DNA from 3 places in the Kutzneria sp. NPDC052558 genome. Region 2 is predicted to be linked to each of the others. Evidence: riboswitches for the same ligand, from Rfam matches in the RefSeq annotation. Region 2 holds a riboswitch; each other region holds the start of a gene.

What was found. A riboswitch is a leader RNA that binds a small molecule or an ion and turns the genes downstream of it on or off. The one in region 2 is predicted to bind cobalamin.
Region 1: another riboswitch for cobalamin. It lies ahead of ACIG5F_RS41285 (methylenetetrahydrofolate reductase); the one in region 2 lies ahead of metE (5-methyltetrahydropteroyltriglutamate--homocysteine S-methyltransferase).
Region 3: another riboswitch for cobalamin. It lies ahead of ACIG5F_RS11270 (ribonucleoside-diphosphate reductase subunit alpha); the one in region 2 lies ahead of metE (5-methyltetrahydropteroyltriglutamate--homocysteine S-methyltransferase).

The regions. Positions count from the first base shown of each region.
Region 1 is NZ_JBIUAG010000037.1:11,403-19,135, reverse strand. It holds gene ACIG5F_RS41315 (TetR/AcrR family transcriptional regulator) at 1-144, shown strand, start outside; gene ACIG5F_RS41310 (AAA family ATPase) at 211-2,832, shown strand; gene ACIG5F_RS41305 (hypothetical protein) at 2,912-3,034, shown strand; gene ACIG5F_RS41300 (DUF222 domain-containing protein) at 3,041-4,195, opposite strand; gene ACIG5F_RS41295 (TIGR01777 family oxidoreductase) at 4,606-5,484, opposite strand; partial or broken gene ACIG5F_RS41290 (short-chain fatty acyl-CoA regulator family protein) at 5,524-5,634, opposite strand; cobalamin riboswitch at 5,790-5,911, shown strand; gene ACIG5F_RS41285 (methylenetetrahydrofolate reductase) at 5,921-6,826, shown strand; gene ACIG5F_RS41280 (RNA polymerase sigma-70 factor) at 6,842-7,705, opposite strand.
Region 2 is NZ_JBIUAG010000034.1:109,528-117,260, reverse strand. It holds gene ACIG5F_RS40235 (SRPBCC family protein) at 1-177, shown strand, start outside; gene ACIG5F_RS40230 (dihydrofolate reductase family protein) at 177-800, shown strand; gene ACIG5F_RS40225 (enoyl-CoA hydratase/isomerase family protein) at 794-1,798, opposite strand; cobalamin riboswitch at 1,915-2,122, shown strand; gene metE (5-methyltetrahydropteroyltriglutamate--homocysteine S-methyltransferase) at 2,250-4,556, shown strand; gene ACIG5F_RS40215 (bacterioferritin) at 4,615-5,145, opposite strand; gene ACIG5F_RS40210 (enolase C-terminal domain-like protein) at 5,242-6,321, shown strand; gene ACIG5F_RS40205 (glycoside hydrolase family 15 protein) at 6,340-7,733, shown strand, end outside.
Region 3 is NZ_JBIUAG010000005.1:66,350-74,082, reverse strand. It holds gene ACIG5F_RS11275 (ribonucleotide-diphosphate reductase subunit beta) at 1-888, opposite strand, end outside; gene ACIG5F_RS11270 (ribonucleoside-diphosphate reductase subunit alpha) at 885-3,233, opposite strand; cobalamin riboswitch at 3,351-3,560, opposite strand; gene ACIG5F_RS11265 (hypothetical protein) at 3,705-7,487, shown strand; gene ACIG5F_RS11260 (hypothetical protein) at 7,533-7,733, opposite strand, start outside.

The DNA of each region.
Region 1 (7,733 bases), on a different contig from region 2:
AGCCGTGACGTCGAGGCCTCGGCGGCGGCGTCCGCGCTGATCGCCGCGATCCAGGGCGGGGTGGTGATCCTGATGTCCACCGGATCGTCCCACCACCTGGAGACGGCCCTGGACTTCTGCCTCGAACACCTGGGCGCGGCCTAGCGGATCGCACGGATCCGGCCAGTGTCACGGGATTGCGTCCCGCCCGCCGCAGGTAGGCTCGGCCGCGTGCTGTTGGGACGCAGACGCGAGCAGGAGACGCTGGACGGCCTGGTGCGGGACGTCCGCGACGGCCGGAGCCGGGTGCTGGTGCTGCGGGGCGAGGCCGGCGCCGGCAAGACCGCCTTGCTCGACTACCTGGCCGGCACGATGCCGGCCGATCGGGTGTCCTGGGCGGTCGGCGTCGAGTCCGAGAGCGAGATCGCTTACGCGACGCTGCAACGGTTGTGCGCCCCGCTTATGGGCCACGTGGGCCGGCTGCCCGAGCCGCAGCGTGAGGCGCTGCTGGTGGGCCTGGGTGAACGCACCGGTACAGCTCCGGACGCGCTGCTGGTCGGGCTGGCGGTGCTCGGGCTGCTGGCCGAGGCGGCGGCCGAGCGGCCGCTGCTGTGCGTGGTGGACGACGTGCAGTGGCTGGACAAGATGTCCGAGGTGATCCTCACCTTCGTGGCCCGCCGGCTGGACGCCGAATCGGTGGCCCTGGTGTTCGCCTCCCGTGACGAGGAACTGCTCGACGGTTTGCCCGAGCTCCGGGTCGACGGCCTGCCCGACGGCGACGCCCGGGCGCTGCTGGACTCGGTGCTGCCGGTGCCGGTCGACGCCCGCGTGCGGGACCGCATCGTCGCCGAAACCCGCGGAAACCCGTTGGCACTGCTGGAACTTCCGCGCGGCCGCACGCCGGCGGAACTGGCCTTCGGCCTCGGCGGCCGGACCGCGGGCCCCATCCCGAGCCGGATCGAACAGGGCTTCCAGCGGCGCATCGCCGAGCTGCCGCCGGACACCCGGACGCTGCTGCTGGCCGCCTCCGTCGAGCCGCTGGGCGACGTCCCGCTGCTGTGGCGGGCCCTGTCCCGGCTCGGCGTCGGCGCGGACGCCGCCGCCCCGGCCGAGTCGGCCGAGCTGCTGGAACTCGGGGCCCGCGTGCGGTTCCGGCATCCGCTGGTCCGCTCGGCCAGCTGGTGTTCGGCCACCCCGGCCGAGATTCGCGCCGTGCACCAGGCTTTCGCCGACGTCACCGATCCCCGGCAGGAGCCCGACCGCCGGGCCTGGCACCGCGCCCACGCCACCCTCGGGCTGGACGACGAGGTCGCCGCCGAGCTGTCCCGGTCGGCCGAGCGGGCCCGGTCCCGGGGCGGCCACGCCGCGGCCGCCGCCTTCCTGGAGCGGGCCGCCGAACTGTCCGCCGACCCCAAGAACCGGGCTGCCCGGGCCTTGGCCGCCGCCCAGGCCCGGTTCGCCGCCGGGCAGCCGGCCCAGGTGCCGGAGTTGTTGGCGGCGGCCGAACTCGGCCCGCTCGAACCGTTGCAGCAGGCCGAAGTCGAGCGGCTGCGGGCCCAGGTCGCGTTCGCCGTCAACCGCGGCCGCGCGGCCGGGCCGCCGCTGCTCGCCGCCGCCTGCCGACTGGCGGACCTCGATCTCACCGCCGCTCGGGAGGCGTACCTGGCGGCGCTGGGCGCGGCGGTGCACGCCGGCGAGGACCTGCGTCCGGCCGCCGAGGCCGCCCGGGCTTTGCCGACGGCCGAAGATCCGGCCGGACTGCTGCTCACCGGCGTCGTGACCTGGGCACTCGACGGCTACGTGCCGGCATTGCCGCAGCTGAGGCGGGCGCTGACCGAGGAACCGCGGCTGCTCATCGCCCCGGTCGCCATGGAGATCTGGGACGACGAGGCGTGGCGGCGGATCACCGGGGTGGCGCTGGCCAAGGCGAGGGCCACCGGCACCTTGTCCGTCCTGCCGACGGCGCTGACCGCACGGGCCGGCGCCCTGTTGGCCGATCTCCGTCTCACCGAGGCCGCCGCGCTGCTCGACGAGGCCCGCACGCTTCGGGAAGCCACCGGCCTGGCCGGCAACCCGTTCGCCGAGCTCATGCTGCTTGCCTTGCAGGGCAAGGAAAAGCCGGCCGTCGAGTTGGCCGAGGCCGTGACCAGGGACGCCGCCGAGCGCGGCGAGCAGCGGCTCACCGCCATGGCCGACCACGCCCTGTCCGTGCTCTACAACGGCCTTGGCCGCTATGCCGCCGCCCAGGCCGCCGCCGCCCGTGTCGGGCGGCATCTCGGGATTTCCCCGTGGGCCGAACTGGTTGAGGCCGCCGCCCATGCCGGCGACGCCGCCGCGGCGGCCGAGGCCCGCGACCGTTTGGCCGAGCACACCGTTCCGGCCGGCACCGACTGGGCTTTGGGCGCCCAGGCCCTGGCCGACGCGATCGTCAGCCCGACTGACGATCAGTTTCGCGAAGCGATCGACCGGCTGCCGTTGGCGTTGTCGGCGGCCCGCGCGCGGCTGCTGTACGGGGAGTGGCTGCGCCGGGAGAACCGGCGCGCCGACGCCCGTGACCAGCTCCGGCCGGCCTATGAGGCGTTTTTGGCCGCCGGGGCCGCCGGCTTCGCCGAGCGCGCCGGCCGTGAGCTGGCCGCGACGGGGGAGACCGTTCGCAAGCGTGGCGCCGGCGTGGCCGAGGAGTTGACCCCGCAGGAGGCGCAGATCGCGCGGCTGGCGCTGGCCGGCCGCACCAATCCGGAGATCGCTGCCGCGCTGTTCCTCAGCCCGCGCACCGTGGAATGGCATCTGCGCAAGGTGTTCACCAAGCTCGGCATCAGTTCGCGGCGCGAGTTGGCTACTTCTTCGCTGTGAGCGCCGCCATGAACGACTTGCGCAGCCCGGCCGGCCCGATGATCGGCAACGCCGCCCGAAAAGCTTCGACTCGTGGGTGGTGACCGTGCTCGTCGAGCTCCCCATCGAGGCCGTCTACGCCACCAAGCGGGTGCTGGTGCAGTCCGCCGAGCTCTCAGCCCGTGACCCGTTCGCGGTCCATGCCGCGCTCGGCCTCCGGTGATCGCCTCTAGCCCGCTTTTCGCCACCGCCCGTGTCCGTCGCTGAACACGGGCAGCCCCTCGTTGATCTCCACCGTCCAGTCGCTGTGGTGGATCAGCCGATGACAGGCGCTGCACAGCAGCACCAGATTGTCCAGACTGGTCGGCCCCCCGTCAGCCCATTCCACCACGTGATGCGCGTGGCATTGCCGGGGTTTCCTTCCACATCCCGGAAACGCGCACCCCTTGTCCCGGATGATCAGTGCTCTGCGTATCGCGTTGGGGATGGTCCGGCTGGCCCGTCCGATGTCCAGCACCTCGGACCTGGCCCCGAGCACCACCCGCAGGATCGTGCTGTCGCAGGCGATCCTGCGCACCGAGGCGGCGTTGAGCGGCCCCATGCCCGCCAGGTCGGCGGTGCCCCGCTGCTCCTGAAAGTCCTTCCACGACATGGTGAGGGCGATGTGCGGCTTCTCCCCGCCCTCCTCGGGCAGGTCCTTGCAGCCGGCCGCCAGTTCGAGGATCTCCACCAGCGCGTCGCCCTGCCGCTCGGCGGTCGTGCGCGGGTCCTCAGCCGATGTCGGCTTGGCCAACGGGCTGATCAGCGCCTCCAACAGCGCCAGGCTCTCCAGGTCGAGGAACCCGTCGATGTCCCCGCCGTTGCGGCGCTTGCGGATGGTCAACGTCCGCTTGGGCCGGGCTGACTCCCGGTCATCAGGCGCTTTCCCGTCCTGGTCCAGCAACACCAGGATCCGCTGGGCGACGTCCTTGAACTGGCCGAGGTCGAGCGTCGCCGCGTATCGCACCAACGCCGCCTCGACCTTCTCCCGGTCCGGCTCCGGCGCCTCGGCGAGCGTCTTGTCCATGACGACCAGATGCTGCCTGCTCAGCAACGCCTCGGCCGCCACCTCCCGGACCGCGTCCCGCTGAAACAACTCCGCGTGCCGCACCAGCTCCCGGGCCTCACCCCGGGTGATCTCCCACTCCACTGTCAGATCCGCGACCAGCGCCGCCCGATCGTCCTTGGTCCGGTTGGTGCGGTTCCACAACTCCCGCACATCCTCGACCTGCCCCAGGTAGTCGGCCTTACGTCGCCGCTCCCGCCTTTTCCCGTCACTGCGCAGCGCCCCGTCGCTCAGTCGCCACCTCTCGGCGTCGACTGGCAATTCTGGGTTCGCTGACATACCCCCATCTTACCACTCACCAGAGACAAATCCCCTTGCCAGACAAGGATTACCCGATCGTGTCCACCCTGAAGATTCCTTCAGGAAAGCGCTTTCCAACCTAGCAACGCGCCCACCCCCCAAACGGCAACCAAACAACCAAAGCCACCCCCCTCCCACGTCCCAAGCCCTCTGTAAACCGCACCACCCACCCTCCCGCCACCGCGCCACGACCCCCACCCCCCACCTGACTCGCGGCACTCCAGCCAGACACGGCAAGGGCTAAAGCATTTGAACCCAGCGGTAGACACGCCCTAGCGGTGGGGCAAGCGCAGCCCTGCCAGCCGGTGCACATGAAAGTGTGGCGAGCACCCGATCAGCGCAAGAACCACAGACCCACCCCCACCTCCACCCCCACCCCCAAGAACCTCCTACAAAGCAGCCGCCAGTGCCACCGACACGGTCGGATGGCGGAATTCGAAGCCGTGGCGCAGCAGTGCGTCGGGGACGGCGCGTTGGCCGGTGAGGGCGCCGGCGTCGGCGAGTTCGCCGGCGAACAGTCGTAGGAGCCGGGGCGGGTAGACCCATGGGGTGGGGCGGTGGAGGAGGCGGCCGACGGCGCGGACCATTTCGGCGTTGGTGACGGGTTGGGGCCCGGACAGGTTGACGGGGCCGGTGATCTCGGGGTGTTCGAGAACGTGCTTGATGGCGGAGACCTCGTCGTGGAGGGAGATCCATGCGAGGTACTGCCGTCCAGTCCCCATGCGGCCTCCCGCGCCCCAGGCGACCATGGGCCGCAGCTGCCCGAGCAAACCGCCGGTAGGCGACAGAACAATCCCTGTGCGCAGCAAGACAACCCGAGCGTCCGAGGCGGCAGCGGCAGCCTCTTCACGCTCGCGGTCCATGTCGGCGAGGAATCCGGACCCGGCAGGCGCGGACTCGTCGACGACGGTGTCGCCGGTGTCGCCGTAGTAGGCGACGGACGAGCTGTTCAACAGCGCGGGAACGCCGTGGGAAGCGACTGCCTCCGCCAGCACCCGTGTGGGCACGACGCGGCTGTCGATGAGCTCCTGCTTGAACTCGGGTGTCCATCTCCGAGCGGTGGTGTCGACCGCACACAGGTTGATCACGGCATCGACGCCGTCCAGCGCCCCGTCCTCAAGAGAACCCGCCACCGGATCCCATTGGCGTTCGTCGGCGGCGGTGGGGGAGCGGCGGACCAGGCGAAGGACCTCGTGTCCGGCGGAACGCAGGACCGGTGTCAGCGCGGTCCCGATCACCCCGGACGCCCCGGCGACCACTACACGCATCGGACTCCCCATCTCGCGGCTCGGTTAACACCGTTAACGCTAGCAGTCCGGGTACGGCACGAAGGTACTGCGGTTCTCGTTGGCGCGCAGCGGCCGGCCGATCTGCGGGGCGGCGCGCTGGGGGCACAGCGGCCGGTCGCAGGTGCGACTACCGCAACCCCGCCTACCGCAACCCCGCCGAGCTGCTGACGTCGTTCACCACCGGGGTGAACCTCAGCACGCCAGGCATCTGGCCTGAAAGATCTGGCTGTTTCCTCCGTTGTCGTTCCGAATGGCGGGCGTGTGCGGGACCCGCGGGGCCTCGGCCGGTATCGTCTGGCCGAGGCCCGCGGTGCAGGGAAGCCGGTGCGAATCCGGCACGGTCCCGCCACTGTGACCGGCTCCACGGGCCGGGAGTCAGACACCGGCCGCGGGCACGGCTGTGTTGTCCACGAGGATGGAGCTGACACGCGTGGAGTGCGCGCATGTGCTGGATCGCCTGAACGGGCCGGGGCCGGTGTTCTCGGTCGAGTTCTTCCCGCCCCGTGACGCCGCCGACGAGCAGCGGCTCTGGCTGGCGATCCGGCAGTTGGAGGGCCTGGACCCGGCGTTCATGTCGGTGACCTACGGGGCCGGCGGGTCGAGTCGGGACCGGACGATCCGCACCACCGGTCGGGTGGTGCAGGAGACGTCCCTGTTGCCGATGGCGCACCTGACCGCCGTCGACCACTCGGTCGCCGAGCTGCGCAACGTCATCGGCTGGTACGCGGCGGTGGGGGTGCGCAACATCCTGGCCGTGCGGGGCGACCCGCCCGGCGACCCGATGGGGGAGTGGGTCAAGCACCCGCAGGGGTTGACCTACGCCGAGGAACTGGTCTCGTTGGTGCGGGAGCTCGGCGACTTCTGTGTGGGAGTCTCGGCTTTCCCGTACGGGCATCCCCGCTCGGCCGACCTCGACACCGACACCGAGTACCTGGTGCGGAAGTTCCGGGCCGGCGCGGACTTCGCCATCGCGCAGCTGTTCTTCGAGGCCGAGGACTTCCTGCGGCTGCGGGACCGGATGGCCGCGCGGGGCTGCGACGCCCCGCTGTTGCCCGGGATTCTGCCGCTGACCACGGCTCGCACGCTGCACAAGACCGTGGAGCTGTCCGGCGCCCCAGTGCCGGCGTCGATCGCGCGGCGGCTCGAACCGCTGGTCGACGACCCGAAGGCCTTTCGGGCCGAGGGCATCGACGTGGTCACCGAACTGGCCCAGCGCCTGATCGACGAGGGCGTGCCGGGCGTGCACTTCTACACGTTCAACATGTCCAGGGCCACCACCGAGGTGGTCGGCCGGCTGGGCCTGCTGCCGGCCCGGGCCTGAGCCGACCGGCCGAGCTCACAGCGCGGTGAGCTTGGCCGGGTTCAGCACCCACATCACCTCGTCGATGCCCGCGGCCGATCCGGCCACGGCCAGCACGCCGATCGTCTCGCCGTTGCGTTGCAGCAGCACGGCATCCGCGCCGTTCAGGGCGGCCGGCACGGCCCGCACGTCGTCCCAGAAGTTGGTCGACCAGGCGCGCACCAGCTTGGCCACCGCGTCCGCGCCCCTGACCACGTGCTTCGTGGCCCGCACGACGCCGCCGCCGTCGGAGTAGCTGACGACGTCCGCGGCGAACAGCTCCTCCAGCGCCGACAGGTCCCCGGCCTGCGCCGCCTTGACGAAGGCGGTCAGCAGCCGCCGCTGCTCGTCCGGGTCGACCGGGGCCCGGCGCTCGGCCGCCAGATGCTTGCGGGCGCGGCTGACGTACTGCCGGGCGGTGGCCTCCGTGGTCTGCACGATCTCGGCGATCTGCTGGTACGGGTAGTCGAACGCCTCCCGCAGCACGTAGGCGGCGCGCTCGGTCGGCGTGAGCTTTTCCAGCAGCAGCAACACACCCAGTTCCAGCGCGGCCGCCCGCTCGGCGCCCAGCTGCGGGTCGGCCGATGTGTCGATCGGCTCCGGCAGCCACGGCCCGACGTAGCTCTCCCGCCGCGCGTAGGCCGTCTGGGTGGCGTTGATGGCCAGCCGGGTGGCGGTGGTGGCCAGGTAGGCCGCGGGGTTGCGCACCGCCGAGCGATCGCAGGTCTGCCAGCGGATCCAGACCTCCTGCACCAGATCCTCGGCGTCGGCGGCCGTGCCCAGCATGCGGTAGGCGATGCCGAACAGGCGGGGCCGCACCTCGGCGAAGACCGCGGCCGCGTCGTCGAGCGTCGTCTCCATGCTGTGTGGTCCCTTTCGACGGGGCTGG
Region 2 (7,733 bases):
TTCGATTCGGTCATCACGTTCGCGCCCGACGGCGCGGCGACCCGGATCGAGATGCGCACTGTGTTCCCCACCAAGCAACTGCGTGACGAGGCTGTGGAGAAGTACCACGCCATCGAAGGCGGGCAGCAGACCCTGGGCAACCTGGCCGCCTACGTGGCCGAGATCGTGGAGGACTGATGGCCGGCAAGGTGTTCTTCAGCGTGTCGATGTCGCTGGACGGGTTCATCGCGCCCGAGACGTCCGAGGAGTTGATGGGACGGCAGTGGATGGAGTTGCAGCGGTGGATCTTCCCGCTGCGGTCCTTCCGGGAGAACCTCGGGCTGGGCGAAGGCGGCGAAGAAGGCCGCGACAACGACATCGTGCGGGAGACGTTCGCACGTACCGGCGCGAGCGTCATGGGCAAGCGCATGTTCGACGCCGGCGAGCGGATGTGGCCGGAGAACGCCCCGTTCCACACGCCGGTTTTTGTTGTCACGCATGAGAAGCGCGACCCCTGGGAACGGCCGGGCGGCACCACCTTCCACTTCGTCAACGACGGCGTCGAGGCCGCGGTGGAGCAGGCCCGCGTCGCCGCCGGCGACCGTGATGTCCGCATTGCCGGCGGCGGCGCGACGATCCTGGAGCACGTGAACGCCGGCCTGGTCGACGAGTTCACCATCGCCTTGTCGCCCGTGCTGTTCGGCGCCGGGGTTCGCCTGTTCGAGGGCGTGGATGCTAGTCGCGTTGCCCTGGAACAGGTTCGCGCGGAGTCGTCGCCGCGGGTGACGCACCTGACCTACGTCGTCCGGCAACGTCAGTGAGACGCCGCCGCAAAGTAGGCGTCGACGACCGCGTCGTCGACGTCGGCCAGGGTGGACGGCGACCAGCGCGGGGAGCGGTCCTTGTCGATGATCTGCGCGCGGATGCCCTCGATCAGCTCGGCGGTGCCGAAGGCGTGCCGGGCGAGCCGATATTCCTGGGCCAGCGCCGATTCCAGGTCGGGCAGTGCGGCGGCCTGCCGGAGCGCGCGTAGCGTGACCTTGAGCGCGGTGGGGGATTTGGTCTCGATCTCCTTGGCCGCCGCCGCGGACCCGTTGGCCCACAGCCTATCCAGGATTTCCTCCACTGTGGACGCCGAGTAGCACCGGTCGATCCACTCGCGGTCGGCCGCCACCGCGCTCGGCGGCGCAGGCTCGGAGAGGGCGGCCAGCGCGGCGTCGGGCGTCTGGGCGGCCAAGGCGTCGAACAGATCCGGCAGCCGGTCGCTCGGCACGAAGTAGTCGGCGAGTCCACAGTGGATCGCGTCCGCCCCGGACAGCTGCGCCGCCGTGAGGGCCATGTGCACACCGGTCTGCCCCGGCGCCCGAGACAGCAGATATGTGCCGCCGACATCGGGGATGAAGCCGATGCCGACCTCCGGCATCGCGACCCGGGACCGTTCGGTGACCACCCGGTGGCTGCCGTGGGCCGAGACGCCGACCCCGCCGCCCATCACCAGGCCGTCCATGATCGCCACGTACGGCTTGGGGTAGCGGGCGATCTGCGCGTTCAGCCGGTACTCGTCGGCCCAAAACGTCAGCGACTCGGCGCCGCCGGCCTTCGCGTCCTCGTAGATGGAGCGGATGTCGCCGCCGGCGCACAGCCCGCGCTCGCCCGCGCCCTCGATGACCACGGCCCGCACGGCCGGATCGTCACGCCATCGGTCCAGCTGTGCGCTGATCGCCTTCACCATGGCGTGGGTGAGGGCGTTCAGCGCCTTCGGCCGGTTCAGCGTGATCCGGCCGATCCCGCTGCGCACAAGGAAATCGACTTCGGGCATGCCGCACCATAAAGTAGGACGTCCAACTATGTCGAGCGCCTGTGACGTGGCCCTCCGCCGTGCCGACGGGCCAGCGTGACGAACGCAACTGCGCCACGGCTCTTGCGCCGGCGGCTAGAGTGGGCCCCGCAGCTGGTTCGGCCGTCCCCCGGGACGGTCGTCGCAAGAGGGAATCCGGTGCGAATCCGGGACTGCCCCGCAGCGGTGAGTGGGAACGACCGCCGTCACACAGCACTGGGCCCGACGGGCCTGGGAAGCGACGGCCAGTAGGCACGAGCAGTGCGCCCGCGAGTCCGAAGACCTGCCCGCTGTGCGTCCCACGACCGTGGGGCGCTGGCTGAGACCTCGTGGGCGGGTCCTCGCCGAGCCTCACCTGCGGCCGCCGGGCCGCCGGGGTGGGCTCGTCGCGGCGTGCCCCCGGGGTCCACGTGGACTCGCGAAGGAGAGCCCCGTGACACCGACCACCAGCCGTGCCACCCTGCACGGCTATCCGCGGCAGGGCGCGGACCGCCAGTTGAAGAAGGCGATCGAGGCCTACTGGGCCGGCCGGACCGACGCGAGCGCCCTGCTGGACACGGCCCGTGAGCTGCGGCTGAGCAACCTCGCCGAGCTGCGCGAGGCCGGTGTGGACGAGATCCCGAGCAACTACTTCTCGTTCTACGACCATGTCCTGGACACCGCTGTGCTGCTGGGCGCGATCCCGCGGCGGCACCTCGACGCCGTGCCCGACGTGTCGACGCCGAAGGGCCGGCTCGACCGCTACTTCGCCCTGGCTCGCGGCAATGCAGACGTGCCGCCGCTGGAGATGACCAAGTGGTTCGACACCAACTACCACTACCTGGTGCCCGAGCTCGGTCCGGACACCGAGTTCACCCTGGACGCGAGCAAGCCGTTGGCGGAGTTCGCCGAGGCGCTGGCGCAGGGCGTGACCACCCGCCCGGTGCTGGTCGGACCGGTGACGTTCCTGTTGCTGGCCAAGGATCCCACCGACACCGTGGGCTTCCGGCCACTGGACCTGCTGGACAAGATCGTGCCGCTCTACGCGGACCTGCTGGCGCAGTTGCGCGCGGCCGGGGCCGAGTGGGTGCAGCTGGACGAGCCGGCGCTGGTGACCGACCAGCCGGCCGAGGTGCTGGACAAGGTCGCCTCGACCTATGCCGCGCTGGCCGCCGTGCCGAACCGGCCGAAGATCCTAGTCGCCTCGTACTTCGACCGCCTCGCCGACGCGTTGCCGGTGCTGGCCGAGTCCCCGGTCGAGGGCCTGGCCGTCGACTTCACCAACAACGCCGCCGCCAACCTGGCGGGCCTGGCCGCGATCGGCGGCGTCCAGGACAAGCGCCTGGTCGCCGGCGTGATCAACGGCCGCAACATCTGGGCCGCCGACCTGTCGGCCGCGCTGGCCACCCTGGGCACGCTGCTGGGCCTGGCCGGCTCGGTCGACGTGGCCGCCTCTTCGTCCCTGCTGCACGTCCCCTACGACGTGACGCTGGAGACCGACCTGGACCCGGAGATCGCGGGCTGGCTGTCGTTCGCACGGCAGAAGGTCGCCGAGATCGTCACCCTGCGCCGCGGCCTGACCGAAGGCCGCGCCGCGATCAGCAATGCCTTGCTGGTCAACGAAAACCGGCTGGCGTCGCGGGCCGCGTCGCCGATCGTGCGGGTGCCGGCCGTGCGTGCGCGGGTCGCCGCGGTGACCGACGCCGACGAGCACCGGACCAGCCCGTACGGCAAGCGCCGGCAGGCCCAGCAGGAGCGGCTGCGCCTGCCGGAGCTGCCGACCACGACCATCGGCTCGTTCCCCCAGACCGCCGAGCTGCGCAAGGCCCGCGCCGCGCTGCGGGCCGGGAAGCTGGACCACGCCGGCTACCAGGAGGCCATGCGGGCGGAGATCCGCTCGGTCATCGGCGAGCAGGAGCGGATCGGGCTGGACGTGCTGGTGCACGGCGAGCCCGAACGCAACGACATGGTCCAGTACTTCGGCGAGCAGCTGGCCGGATTCCTGGCCACGCAACAGGGTTGGGTGCAGTCCTACGGCACCCGCTACGTCCGGCCGCCGATCATCGTCGGCGACGTGTCCCGCCCGTTGCCCATGACCGTCGAGTGGTCGACCTACGCGCAGAGCCTGACCGACAAGCCGGTCAAGGGCATGCTGACCGGCCCGGTGACGATGCTGGCGTGGTCGTTCGTCCGTGACGACCAGCCCGAGGGCGACACCGCCCGCCAGGTCGCGTTGGCGCTGCGGGACGAGGTCGTCGACCTGGAGGCCGCCGGGATCTCGGTGATCCAGGTGGACGAGCCGGCGCTGCGCGAGACGCTGCCGCTGCGGACCGCCAACCGCGCCGGGTACCTGGACTGGGCCGTGGCCTCGTTCCGGCTGGCGACCTCGGGCGTGCGGGACGAGACCCAGGTCCACACCCACATGTGCTACGCCGAGTTCGGCGACGTGCTCCAGGCCATTGTGGACATGGACGCCGACGTGATCAGCCTGGAGGCGGCCCGCTCCAACATGGCCATTGTGGACGGTCTGGCCCGGGCCGGCTATCCGAACGAGGCCGGGCCGGGCGTGTGGGACATCCACTCGCCGCGAGTGCCCTCGGTCGAGGAGATCGTGGGACGCCTTCAGGTCGCCACCGCGGCGTTCCCGGTCGAGCGGCTGTGGGTGAACCCCGACTGCGGGCTCAAGACCCGCGGCTACCCCGAGGTTCGGGCGACGCTGGCGAACCTGGTCGCCGCCACCGGGCAGCTCCGGGCGCGTTAGTGGATCCGCGTTCACCGTGGCGGGCGGCACTGCCGCCCGCCGCGGTCTTCGCGCGACGTCAGTCCAGCAGGTCGAGGATGTCGTCGGCGTGCTCTTCCTCCTCTTCCAGGATGGATTCCATCAGCCGCCGGGTGGTCGGGTCGCTGTCGCCGATCCAGCGGATGATCTCCTGGTACGAGGAGATGACGATCCGCTCGGCGACCAGGTTCTCCTCCAGCATCCGGCGCAGGTCGGACTCGTCGGTGGTGACGTACTCGGTGTGGGCGCGGGCGGCCAGCGTCGCCGGATCGAAGTCGGGCGAGCCGCCGAGCTGGCTGATCCGCTCGGCGGCGCGCAGCCCGTGGTCCATCTCCTGCTTGGCGTGCTCGCGGAACTCGGCCGCGACTTGGGCGCGGTCGATGCCGGTGGCGGCGATGGCGTGCTGGCTGTAGCGCAGGAAGCAGACCACCTCGGTCGCCACGACGTCGTTGAGCAGCTCGATGAGACGCTTGGTGTCGCCCTGATAGGTTCCGGTCACCGGACCGTCCTGCATCTTGGCGCGGGCGTCTTCGCGGATCTTGGTGACGTCGATCGCGAACTGGTTGTCCATCGAGTCCTCCTCAAGGTGTCTGCCCGAGCGGGTACCCGCGCCGCCGCGGTCCATTCACGGGGATTACCCGCGCTGTGACTGGGTAATCCACTAGGCATGAGTGCGGGCTACGAGGTCGGCACGGTCGAGGCGGCGGCGTACACGGTGCCGACCGACGGCCCGGAGGCCGACGGGACGCTGTCCTGGGACGCCACGACGATCGTGGTGGTGACGGTTCGAACGCGGGCCGGGACGACCGGCATCGGCCACACCTACGGGCACGAGTGCCTGACGGGCCTGATCTCCGGCCTGCTGGCGCCGCGGGTGGTGGGGATGGACGTGCGGGAGACGTCGACGGCGTGGGAGGCGATGCGGTCGGCGATCCGCAACCTGGGCCGGCCCGGGCTGTGCTCGATGGCGATCGCGGCCGTGGACATGGCGTTGTGGGACGCCAAGGCCCGCCTGCTCGGCGTGCCGCTGCATCGGCTGCTGGGCGGCAGTCGGGCCGAGGTGCCGGTGTACGGCTCCGGCGGTTTCACGACTTACTCCCGGGACGATCTGGTGGCGCAGCTGGCCGGCTGGGTGGAGCAGGGCATTCCGCGGGTGAAGATGAAGATCGGCATCTCGCCGCAGGACGACCTCGCCCGGGCCCGGGCTGTGCGCGCGGAGATCGGCGACGATGCGGAGCTGTACGTGGACGCCAACGGCGCGTACGACCAGGTGACCGCCCGGCGGCTGGGACTGCGGCTGCTGGAGGAGGCCGGCGTGTCGTGGTTCGAGGAGCCGGTCAGCTCCGACGACTTGCGGGGCCTGGCCGACCTCACGCGCACGCTCCCGTTGGATGTGACCGCGGGGGAGTACGGCTATCACCTGGAGTACTTCCTCGCCATGGCCCCGTGTGTGGACGTCATGCAGGCCGACGTGACCAGGTGCGCCGGCATCACCGAGTGGCTGCGGGTCACCGCCGGCACCGTGCGGCCGGTGTCCGCGCACTGTGCGCCGTCGGCTCACGTGCATGTCGCGACGGTGCCGCCTGGCCTGCGGCACATCGAGTTCTTCCACGACCACGTGCGCATCGAGCGGATGCTGTTCGACGGCGTGCTGGAGCCGGTGCAGGGCCACCTCGTGCCGGCCGAGACCGAGGGAAACGGGCTGGTGCTCAAGGCAGCCGACGCGGAGCGCTTCCGCGTGGCCTGAGCGGGGTATCCGTCTCGTGTGGACGGACAGGACTGCATGCCGCATGTGTTGCGGGAATACGCGCTGGTGGCCGACGGCGAGCGTGGGGCGCTGATCGACCCGCAGGGCTGCGTGGCGTGGATGTGCGCGCCGCGCTGGCACGACGACGCGGTGTTCGGCGGGCTGATCGGAGGCGGCGGGCACTGCCAGGTCGCGCCGGCGGATCCGTGGCATGTGTGGGGCGGGTTCTACGAGCCGGGCACCCTGATCTGGCACAGCCGGTGGACCACGAGGGACACGATCGTGGAGTGCCGGGAAGCGCTGGCCCTGCCGGCGGATCCGCATCGGGTCGTGCTGCTGCGGCGGATTCTGGCCGTGGACGACCCGGTCGCGATGCGGATCCGTTGCCGGATCGGGCCGCACGAGATCCGGCGTGACGGCGTCATGCGCGTCGATTCCCTCTGGGTGCGTTGGCGTGGCGCGGTCGATGTGCGGCTCGATGACGGTCGCCACCACGACTTCGTGCTGGAGGTCTCCGACCGTCCGTTCGACGGGCCGCCGCCGGATCCCGAGAGCTGTTGGCAGGAAACCGAACACCGCTGGCGGCAGGCCGTTCCCGACTGCTCCGACACGCTCGTGCCCGTCGACACCGCCCACGCCTACGCCGTGCTGCGCGGCCTCACCTCCGCCACCGGCGGAATGGTCGCCGCCGCAACGACTTCCCTGCCCGAACGGGCCAAGGACGGCGGCGACTACGACTACCGGTACGCCTGGATCCGTGACCAATGCTATGTCGGCCAGGCGGTTGCCGCCCACGGGCCGCATTCGCTGCTGGACGACGCCGTGCGGTTCGTCGCCGAGCGGATCCTGGAGCACGGACCCGACCTGCGCCCCGCCTACACCGTCACCGGCGGCCAGATCCCGGACCAGCGCGACCTGGACCTGCCCGGCTATCCCGGCGGGACCGACCGGGTCGGCAACCGGGTGCGGCGCCAGTTCCAGTTGGACGCCTTCGGCGAGGCACTGCTGCTGTTCGCCGCGGCCGCCGGGCGTGACCGCCTGACTCCGGAGGCCTCACAGGCGGTCGGTGTTGTCGTGGACGCCATCGACCGGCACTGGCGGCGGTCCGACGCCGGCATCTGGGAGCTGGAGGAACGGTCCTGGACCCACTCGAACCTGACCTGCGTCGCCGGTTTGCGGCGTACCGCCGAGTCCACCCAGACCAACCGATGCAGTGCCCTGGCCGACGCCATCCTGGCCGAGACCGCCCGGACCTCGTTGCACCCCACGGGTCGGTGGCAGCGTTCCCCGGACGACGATGCCGTAGACGCCGCCCTGCTGCTGCCGGCGCTCCGGGGCGCGGTGCCGGCCGATGATCCCCGCACCGCGGCGACCGTGCGGGCCGTTCGGGACGATCTCGGCCGGGATGGCTA
Region 3 (7,733 bases), on a different contig from region 2:
CAGGCCCAGCGCGGCCAGCCGACGGTCGGCCACGTGCTCAAGATAGGCGCGCATGTCCGCCAACGACATGCCGGCAACCCCTTGTCCCAGCAGGTCTTCGGCGAACTTGGTCTCCGCGTCCACCGCCTCGCGCAGCATCTGCCGGACCTGGTCGTGCAGCGCGTCGTCGAACAGCTCCGGCTCCTCGCGGCGAACCGTGTCCACCACGTCGAAGGCGAACGCCATGTGCATGGACTCGTCGCGGAACACCCAGTTGGTGCCCGAGGCCAGCCCGTTGAGCAGGCCGCGCGAGCGCAGGAAGTACACGTAGGCGAAGGCGCCGTAGAAGAACAGGCCCTCGATGCAGGCGGCGAAGCAGATCAGGTTGAGCAGGAAGGCCTTGCGGTCCTCCTTGCTGTGCAAGCGGTTCAGGTGCTCGATGGAGTCGATCCACTTGTAGCAGAACTCGGCCTTGTCCCGGATGGACGGGATGTTGTCCACCGCCGCGAACGCCTCGGCCCGCTCGTTCTCGTCGGGCAGGTAGGTGTCCAGCAGCGTCAGGTAGAACTGGACGTGCACGGCCTCCTCGAACAGCTGGCGCGACAGGTAGAGCCGGGCCTCGGGCGCGTTGACGTGCTCGTACAGGTTGAGCACCAGGTTGTTGGCGACGATGGTGTCGCCGGTGGCGAAGAAGGCGACCAGCCGGTTGATCAGGTGCTGCTCGGCCGGCGTCAGCTTCTTCAGGTCGGCGAGGTCGGAGTGCAGGTCGACCTCCTCCACCGTCCACGTGTTCTTGATGGCGTCGCGGAAACGCTCGTAGAACAGGGGATAGCGCATCGGCCGCAGGGTCAGGTCCATGCCCGGGTCGAGCAGGGACTGCTTGCGCGCGGTGTTGTCGAGGGTGGTCACTGGCAGGCCTCACACGATTCGGGGTTCTCGAGGGAGCAGGCGATCACATCGGCCGGGGCCGCGGGCACCGTCGCCTGCTGGATGCGCGTCGCCGGACGGGACCGCAGGTAGTAGGTGGTCTTCAGCCCGGACTGCCAGGCGTAGCGGTACATCGAGGACAGCTTGCCGATCGTCGGCGAGGCCAGGAACAGGTTCAGCGACTGGCTCTGGTCGATGTACGGGCCGCGGGCGGCGGCCAGCTCGATCAGCGACTTCTGCGGAAGTTCCCACGCCGTGCGGAACAGCGAGCGGCTGGCCTCGGGCAGGCCGGCCAGGCCCTGCGCCGAGCCGTCGTCCCGCTTGAGCTGGTCGCGGGTCTGCGCGGTCCACAGGCCGTGCTGCTTGAGCTCCGCGACGAGATAGGTGTTGACCTGCAAGAACTCCCCGGACAGGGTCTCCCGCTTGAACACGTTGGACACCTGCGGCTCGATGCACTCGTAGCAGCCGGCGATCGAGGCGATCGTCGCCGTCGGCGCGACGGCGATCAGCAGCGAGTTGCGCAGGCCGCTCTCGGCGACCCGCTCGCGCAGCGCGGCCCAGCGCTCGGTCTGCGTCGGCGTCACGCCCCACAGGTCGGGCTGGAGATCGCCCTGGGCCGCCCGGGTCTGGTTGTAGGCCGGGTGCGCGCCGGCCGACGCGGCCAGGTCGGCCGAGGTCTCCAGGGCCGTGAGGTAGATCTCCTCGGCGATGCGGGTGGACAGCTGCTTGGCCGCGGCCGAGTCGAAGTCCAGGCGGTGCTTGAAGAACACGTCCTGCAAGCCCATCACGCCCAGGCCAACCGGCCGCCAGCGCGGGTTGGACCGGCCGGCCGGCGCGGTCGGGTAGTAGTTGATGTCGATCACGCGGTCCAGGAACGTGACCGCGGTGCGCACGGTCTCGCGCAGCTTGTCCCAGTCCATGGAATCGCCGAGCACGTGCGCGCCCAGGTTGACCGAGCCGAGGTTGCACACCGCGGTCTCGGTGTCGCTGGTGACCTCCAGGATCTCCGTGCAGAGATTGGACAGGTGCACCACGTTGCCCGGTTCGGCGGTCTGGTTGCAGGTGCGGTTGGCGGTGTCCTTGAAGGTCATCCAGCCGTTGCCGGTCTGGGCCAGCGTGCGCATCATCTTGGCGTACAGGTCGCGGGCCTTGACCGTGCGCACGGCCCGGCCGGCCTGCTCGGCCGCGCGGTAGGCGCGGTCGAACTCCTCGCCCCACAGGTCCGGCAGCTCCGGCGTCTCGTCCGGGTCGAACAGCGACCAGTCGGCGTCGGCCTCGACCCGGCGCATGAACTCGTCCGGGATCCAGTTGGCGATGTTCAGGTTGTGCGTGCGCCGCGCGTCCTCGCCGGTGTTGTCGCGCAGCTCGAGGAACTCCTCGATGTCCGGGTGCCACGTCTCCAGGTAGACGCAGGCCGCGCCCTTGCGCCGGCCGCCCTGGTTGACCGCCGCCACCGACGCGTCCAGCGTGCGCAGCCACGGCACGATGCCGTTGGAGTGGCCGTTGGTGCCGCGGATCAACGCGCCCCGGGAGCGAACCCGGGACCACTGCACGCCGATGCCGCCCGCGAACTTGGACAGCTGCGCCACCTGCGCGTACCGCTCGTAGATCGACTCGAGTTCGTCGCGCGGCGAGTCGAGCAGGTAGCACGAGGACATCTGGGTGTGCCGGGTGCCCGAGTTGAACAGCGTCGGCGAGCTCGGCAGGTACGCCAGCGAGGACATCAGGCGGTAGAAGCGGATCGCCTCGCCCGCGGTGTGCGACAGGCCGCAGGCCACGCGCAGCAGCCAGTACTGCGGGCGCTCCACCACCGTGCGCTTGTCGGGGTGGCGCAACAGGTAGCGGTCGTACACCGTGCGCAGGCCGAAGTACTCGAACCGCCGGTCGGCGTCCGCGTCGATCGCGTCGTCCAGCTTGCGGGCGTGGGTGGCCACGAACTTGGCCGTCTCGTCGCCGATCAGGCCCTCGCGGTGGCCCAGCGCGATGCTCTGGCTGAAGGAGTGGACGCCCTGGAGGCGGACCTCCTTGTCGATGTACGCCGCCAGCAGCTGGGCCGCCAGCTTGGAGTACTCGGGCTCCTCCGACACCAGCTCGGCCGCCGTCTGGATGGACAGCCGGTCCAGCTCCTCGGTGGTCGCGCCGTCGTACAGGCCGTTGATCGTCTTGGTGGCCACCCGCAGCGGGTCCACCTCGGCCAGCCCGACCGCGCAGCGCCCGACCGCCTTGACGATCTTGTTCACGTCGACGGCCTCGAACTCGCCGCTTCGTTTCCTGACCCGCATCGTCGGGTGGGGATCGGTGTCTACCCGCACCACTGTCTGCGTCACAGCCTGAGCTCCTCGCACGCTGTCGGCCTTTGCGGGCGGCGCGCGAGGACCCACCGGCAGGCGCCGGCCGGCGATCCCCCACGCCCTCCCTCGGGGCCTGGACACGAGCCCGTTCACGGTGCGAACGGGCGAGCGGGCAGGTCTTCGGACTCACGGGCATGCCGGCAGGCACCTACTGGCCGTCGCTTCCCAGGCCACCGCGGCCCAGTGCTTCGTTACGGCGGTCGTTCCCGTTCACCGCTGCGGGGCAGTCCCGGATTCGCACCGGGTTCCCTCTTACGACGACCGCCCTGGCGGGACGGCCGAACCAGCTCGGTGAGCACAATACATGGGCGGCGATCAGTCGCAAGCACCCACATGTTGTGCCGGCGTGTCCCACCGACTGCACGATCGGGCACCGTGAGCGACGATGTCGCGACTCTGCGTGGCTATCCCGGTAGACAGGATCCAGAGGTCTGCCGAGGAGGGGCTGTGCCACGACCCGAACGACCGCTGGACCCGACGCACGGCGCGGTGGGCGCGTTCGCCGCCGACTTGCGCCGACTGCGGGAGCGGGCCGGCCGCCCGACATACCGGGAGCTCAGCCAGGCCGCGCACTACTCGCCGACGGTGCTGTCACAGGCCGCCGCCGGACGGAAGCCGCCCACGCTGGCGGTCACGCTGGCCTACGTCACGGCCTGCGGCGGCGACCCCGAGCACTGGCGGGCCCGCTGGCACGAGCTCACCGCCCAGATCGGCGGCGATATCGACAACCGCGACCCCGGTTGCGCGCCCTATCTGGGGCTGGCACCGTTCGAACCCGATGACGCCGACCGGTTCTTCGGCCGGGACGAGTTGCTCGACGACCTCGTGACCCGGGTGAGCCAGCGACGGCTGGTCGGCGTGTTCGGCGCGTCGGGCTCCGGGAAGTCCTCGCTCGTGCGGGCCGGACTGGTGGCCATGGCCCGCAAGCAGGGACTGATCGCGACCGGGCCGACGCTGTTGCTCACCCCGGGACCACATCCGATCGAGGAGTTGGCCGTCCACCTGGCCGCGGCGAGCGGACTGTCCTCAGTGGAGTTACGGGCGGAACTCGCCGCCGCACCGGACAACCTGCGGCTGCGGGTGCGCCAAGCCCTGCACGACGAACCGGACGACGTCGACCTGTTGGTGGTGGTCGACCAGTTCGAGGAGGTCTTCACCCTCTGCCACGACCCGGACGAGCGAGCGGGGTTCATCGCCGCGTTGGTGGCGGCCACCAGCGCGCCGGGCAGCCGGGTCCGAGTGGTGCTCGGGGTGCGGGCCGACTTCTACGGCCATTGCCTGCGACACCCCGAGTTGGTGGCGGCGTTGCGGGACGCCCAGGTCCCCGTCGGCCCGCTGAGCCCGGAGCAGTTGCGGGAAGCCATCATCCAGCCCGCGGTGCATGCCGGGCTGACTGTCGAATCCGCGCTCGTGTCCCGGCTGATCGCCGACGCCGCCGGCCAGCCGGCGGTGCTGCCGCTGGTGTCGCACGCGCTGATGGAGACCTGGCGTCGGCGACGCGGCACCCGGCTGACGGTCGCGGGCTACGAGGAGACCGGCGGCCTGCACCAGGCCATCGCCCACACCGCGGAGCAGGTCCACACCGCACTCGACGCCACGCAGCGCGAGATCGTCCGCGGCCTGTTCCTGCGGTTGACCGCCTTCGGCGAGGGCACCGAGGACACCAAGCGCCGCGTCGCCCGGACGGAACTGGACGCCGATCCCGACACCGCCGTGGTGCTGGAGAAGCTGACCAGCGCCCGGCTGCTGACCGCCGACCGCGACAGCGTGCAGATCACCCACGAGGCGTTGATCCGCTGCTGGCCCCGGCTGCGCGGATGGCTTGCCTGCGACCGGGACCGGCTGCGCGCCCACCGGGAACTCACCGAGGCCACCAACGCCTGGGAGCTGGTCCACCGCGACCCAGGGGCGCTCTACCGCGGCGCCCGGCTGGCGGTCGCCCGCGATCGGCTCGGCGCCCACGACACGACGCTGACCGCACGAGAACGGGAATTCCTCGAGACCAGTCTCGCGGCGGAGGCCGCCGAGCAGGCCAGCGAGCGCCGCCGCAGCCGCCGGAGCCGCCAACTCACGGCGCTGCTGGCGGTTCTTCTCGTGCTGGCCGTGATCGCCACCGGGATCGCCGTGCGGTCCCAGTACGCGATCGCGCAGGAGCGCAACGCGGCCATCGCCGGCAAGGCCGCCCTCGACGCCGCCGCGCTGCGCGAGTCGAACCCGGCGCTGTCGATCCAGCTCAGCCTCGCCGCCTACCGGCTCTCCCCCACGCCGGGGACCCGTGACGGCCTGCTCAGTGCGTTGGCCACGCCCTACGCCGCCAGGATCACCGTGCACACCGACACCGTCGAGGCGGTGTCCTATAGCGATGACGGCCGGCTGCTGGCGTCCGCGAGCGCGGACAAGACCGTGCGGATCTGGGACGTGTCAACGCCTCTGCGCCCGTCCGCGGTGGCCACGATCAGCGGCGACGCCGCCGTGCGCGGAGTGCGGTTCGCTCCCGGCGGCCGGATCATGGCGACGGCCGACGCCGGAAGCACTCCGCGGGTGCGGTTGTGGGACATGAGCAAACCTCAGCAGCCACGCCAGCTGGCCACTCTCCCCGTCGACGCCGGCATGGCGGCCTTCAGCGGCGACGGGCGCCTGCTGGCCACCGGATCCGCCGACTCGGTGCGCCTGTGGGATCTGACCGACCCCAGCACCCCTCGGGCAGTCGGCGCCGTCCCGATCACCTCGGGCCGCGTCCGCGCGATCGATCTCAGCCCGCACGGCCCCCTCCTCGCGGTCGCCGGCCCCGGGGACGGCTCCGGCCTGTGGAACATCGCCGACCCGGCACACCCCGTGTCACTGTCCACGGTGCACGGCAGAGTGCGGGCGGTGTTCAGCCCGGACGGCCGTGTGCTGGCGACCACCGACGACCGCGACAGCACGCCGAGGCTATGGGACATCAGCGATCCCGGAGCGCCGCAGCGGGCGGCCGTGCTGGTCGGGCACACCGCCAGCGTCAACACTCTCCGGTTCGCGCCCGACGGGCACGGCCTGGCCACCAGCGGCGACGACAACACGATTCGCCTGTGGGACACCACCGATCCGCGCCAGCCCCACCTCGCCGCCAGCCTGACCGGCCACACCAACACCGTGTACGCGCTGGCGTTCAGCCCCGACGGGCGGACCCTGGCCTCCGGGGCGGGCGACACCACGGTGCGGCTGGCCGATCTGTCCGGACTGTTCCTGGCCGATCACGCCGACACCGTCGTCGCGGCGGCGTTCAGCGCCGACGGCCGGATGAGCGCCACCGCGAGCATGGACCACACGGTTCGGCTGGCCGACACCACCGATCCGCGCGATCCGCGCCCGCTGGCCATCATCGACCACCCCGATGCCGTGTTCACCGCGGCGTTCAGCCCGGACGGACACCTGCTCGCCGTCTCCGGCCGCGACCACACCGTGCGCCTGTGGGACATCACCGAGCCTCGCCGGCCCCGGCCGGCGGGCGTGGTCACCGGGCACGCCGACGCGGTCTGCCAGGCGGTGTTCAGCCCCGACGGGCGCCTGCTGGCCACCGCGAGCTGGGATCACACCGCGCGGCTGTGGGACATCACCACTGCGGCGTCGCCACGTCTCGTCGGCATCCTGACCGGCCAGACCGACGTGATCTCCGACGTGGCCTTCACCCCGGACGGACATCGGCTGGCCACCGCCAGCCAGGACGTGCGGCTGTGGGACATCACCGATCCGGTGCGGCCACAGCTGTTGGCGGCCGTCGGCGGCGACAACATCACACGGGTGGCCATCGGCGCGGGCGGCCACCTGCTGGCCACCGCCAGCCAGGACCACACCGTGCGGCTGTGGGACATCAGCGATCCGCGACACACCCGCGGCGTCGCGGTCATCACCGCGCACACCGACTCCGTCGACGCGGTGGCCTTCAGCCCGGACGGTCGGCGGCTGGCCACCGCGGGAGAGGACCGTGCGATCCGGCTGTTCGACATCACCGATCCCACGCGGCCGCAGGACGCCGGCGTGTTAGCCGGCCACACCGCCACTGTCGCGCGAGCGGTGTTCAGCCCGGACGGGCACACCCTGCTGACCGCCGGCGCCGATCACTCCGCGCGGCTGTGGGAGACCGACATCGACGCGCTCGCCGCCCGCGTCTGCGCCCTCGCCCGGCCCGCGATCACCCCGGCCGAATGGGACCGACACTTTCCCGAACTGCCCTACCAGCCGCCGTGCTGACAAGCCCGATGGGGCGCCCCCAGGGCGCCCCATCGGAACTCATGCTCAGTACGGGACCACGACGAGCGCGAAGTAGCCCGCGAGGTAACGGTTGTCGCAGACGTAGCCTTGCCAGTTCCCCTGGTAGACCCCGAGCGCGCCGATCGAGTCGCAGTCGAGATACAGCTTGTAGTAGCCGTAGATGTACGGGGTTCCCGTCACGGCCTTCGCCGTCGCCGGCGCCGGGGCGGCCGAGGCCGTCGTGGC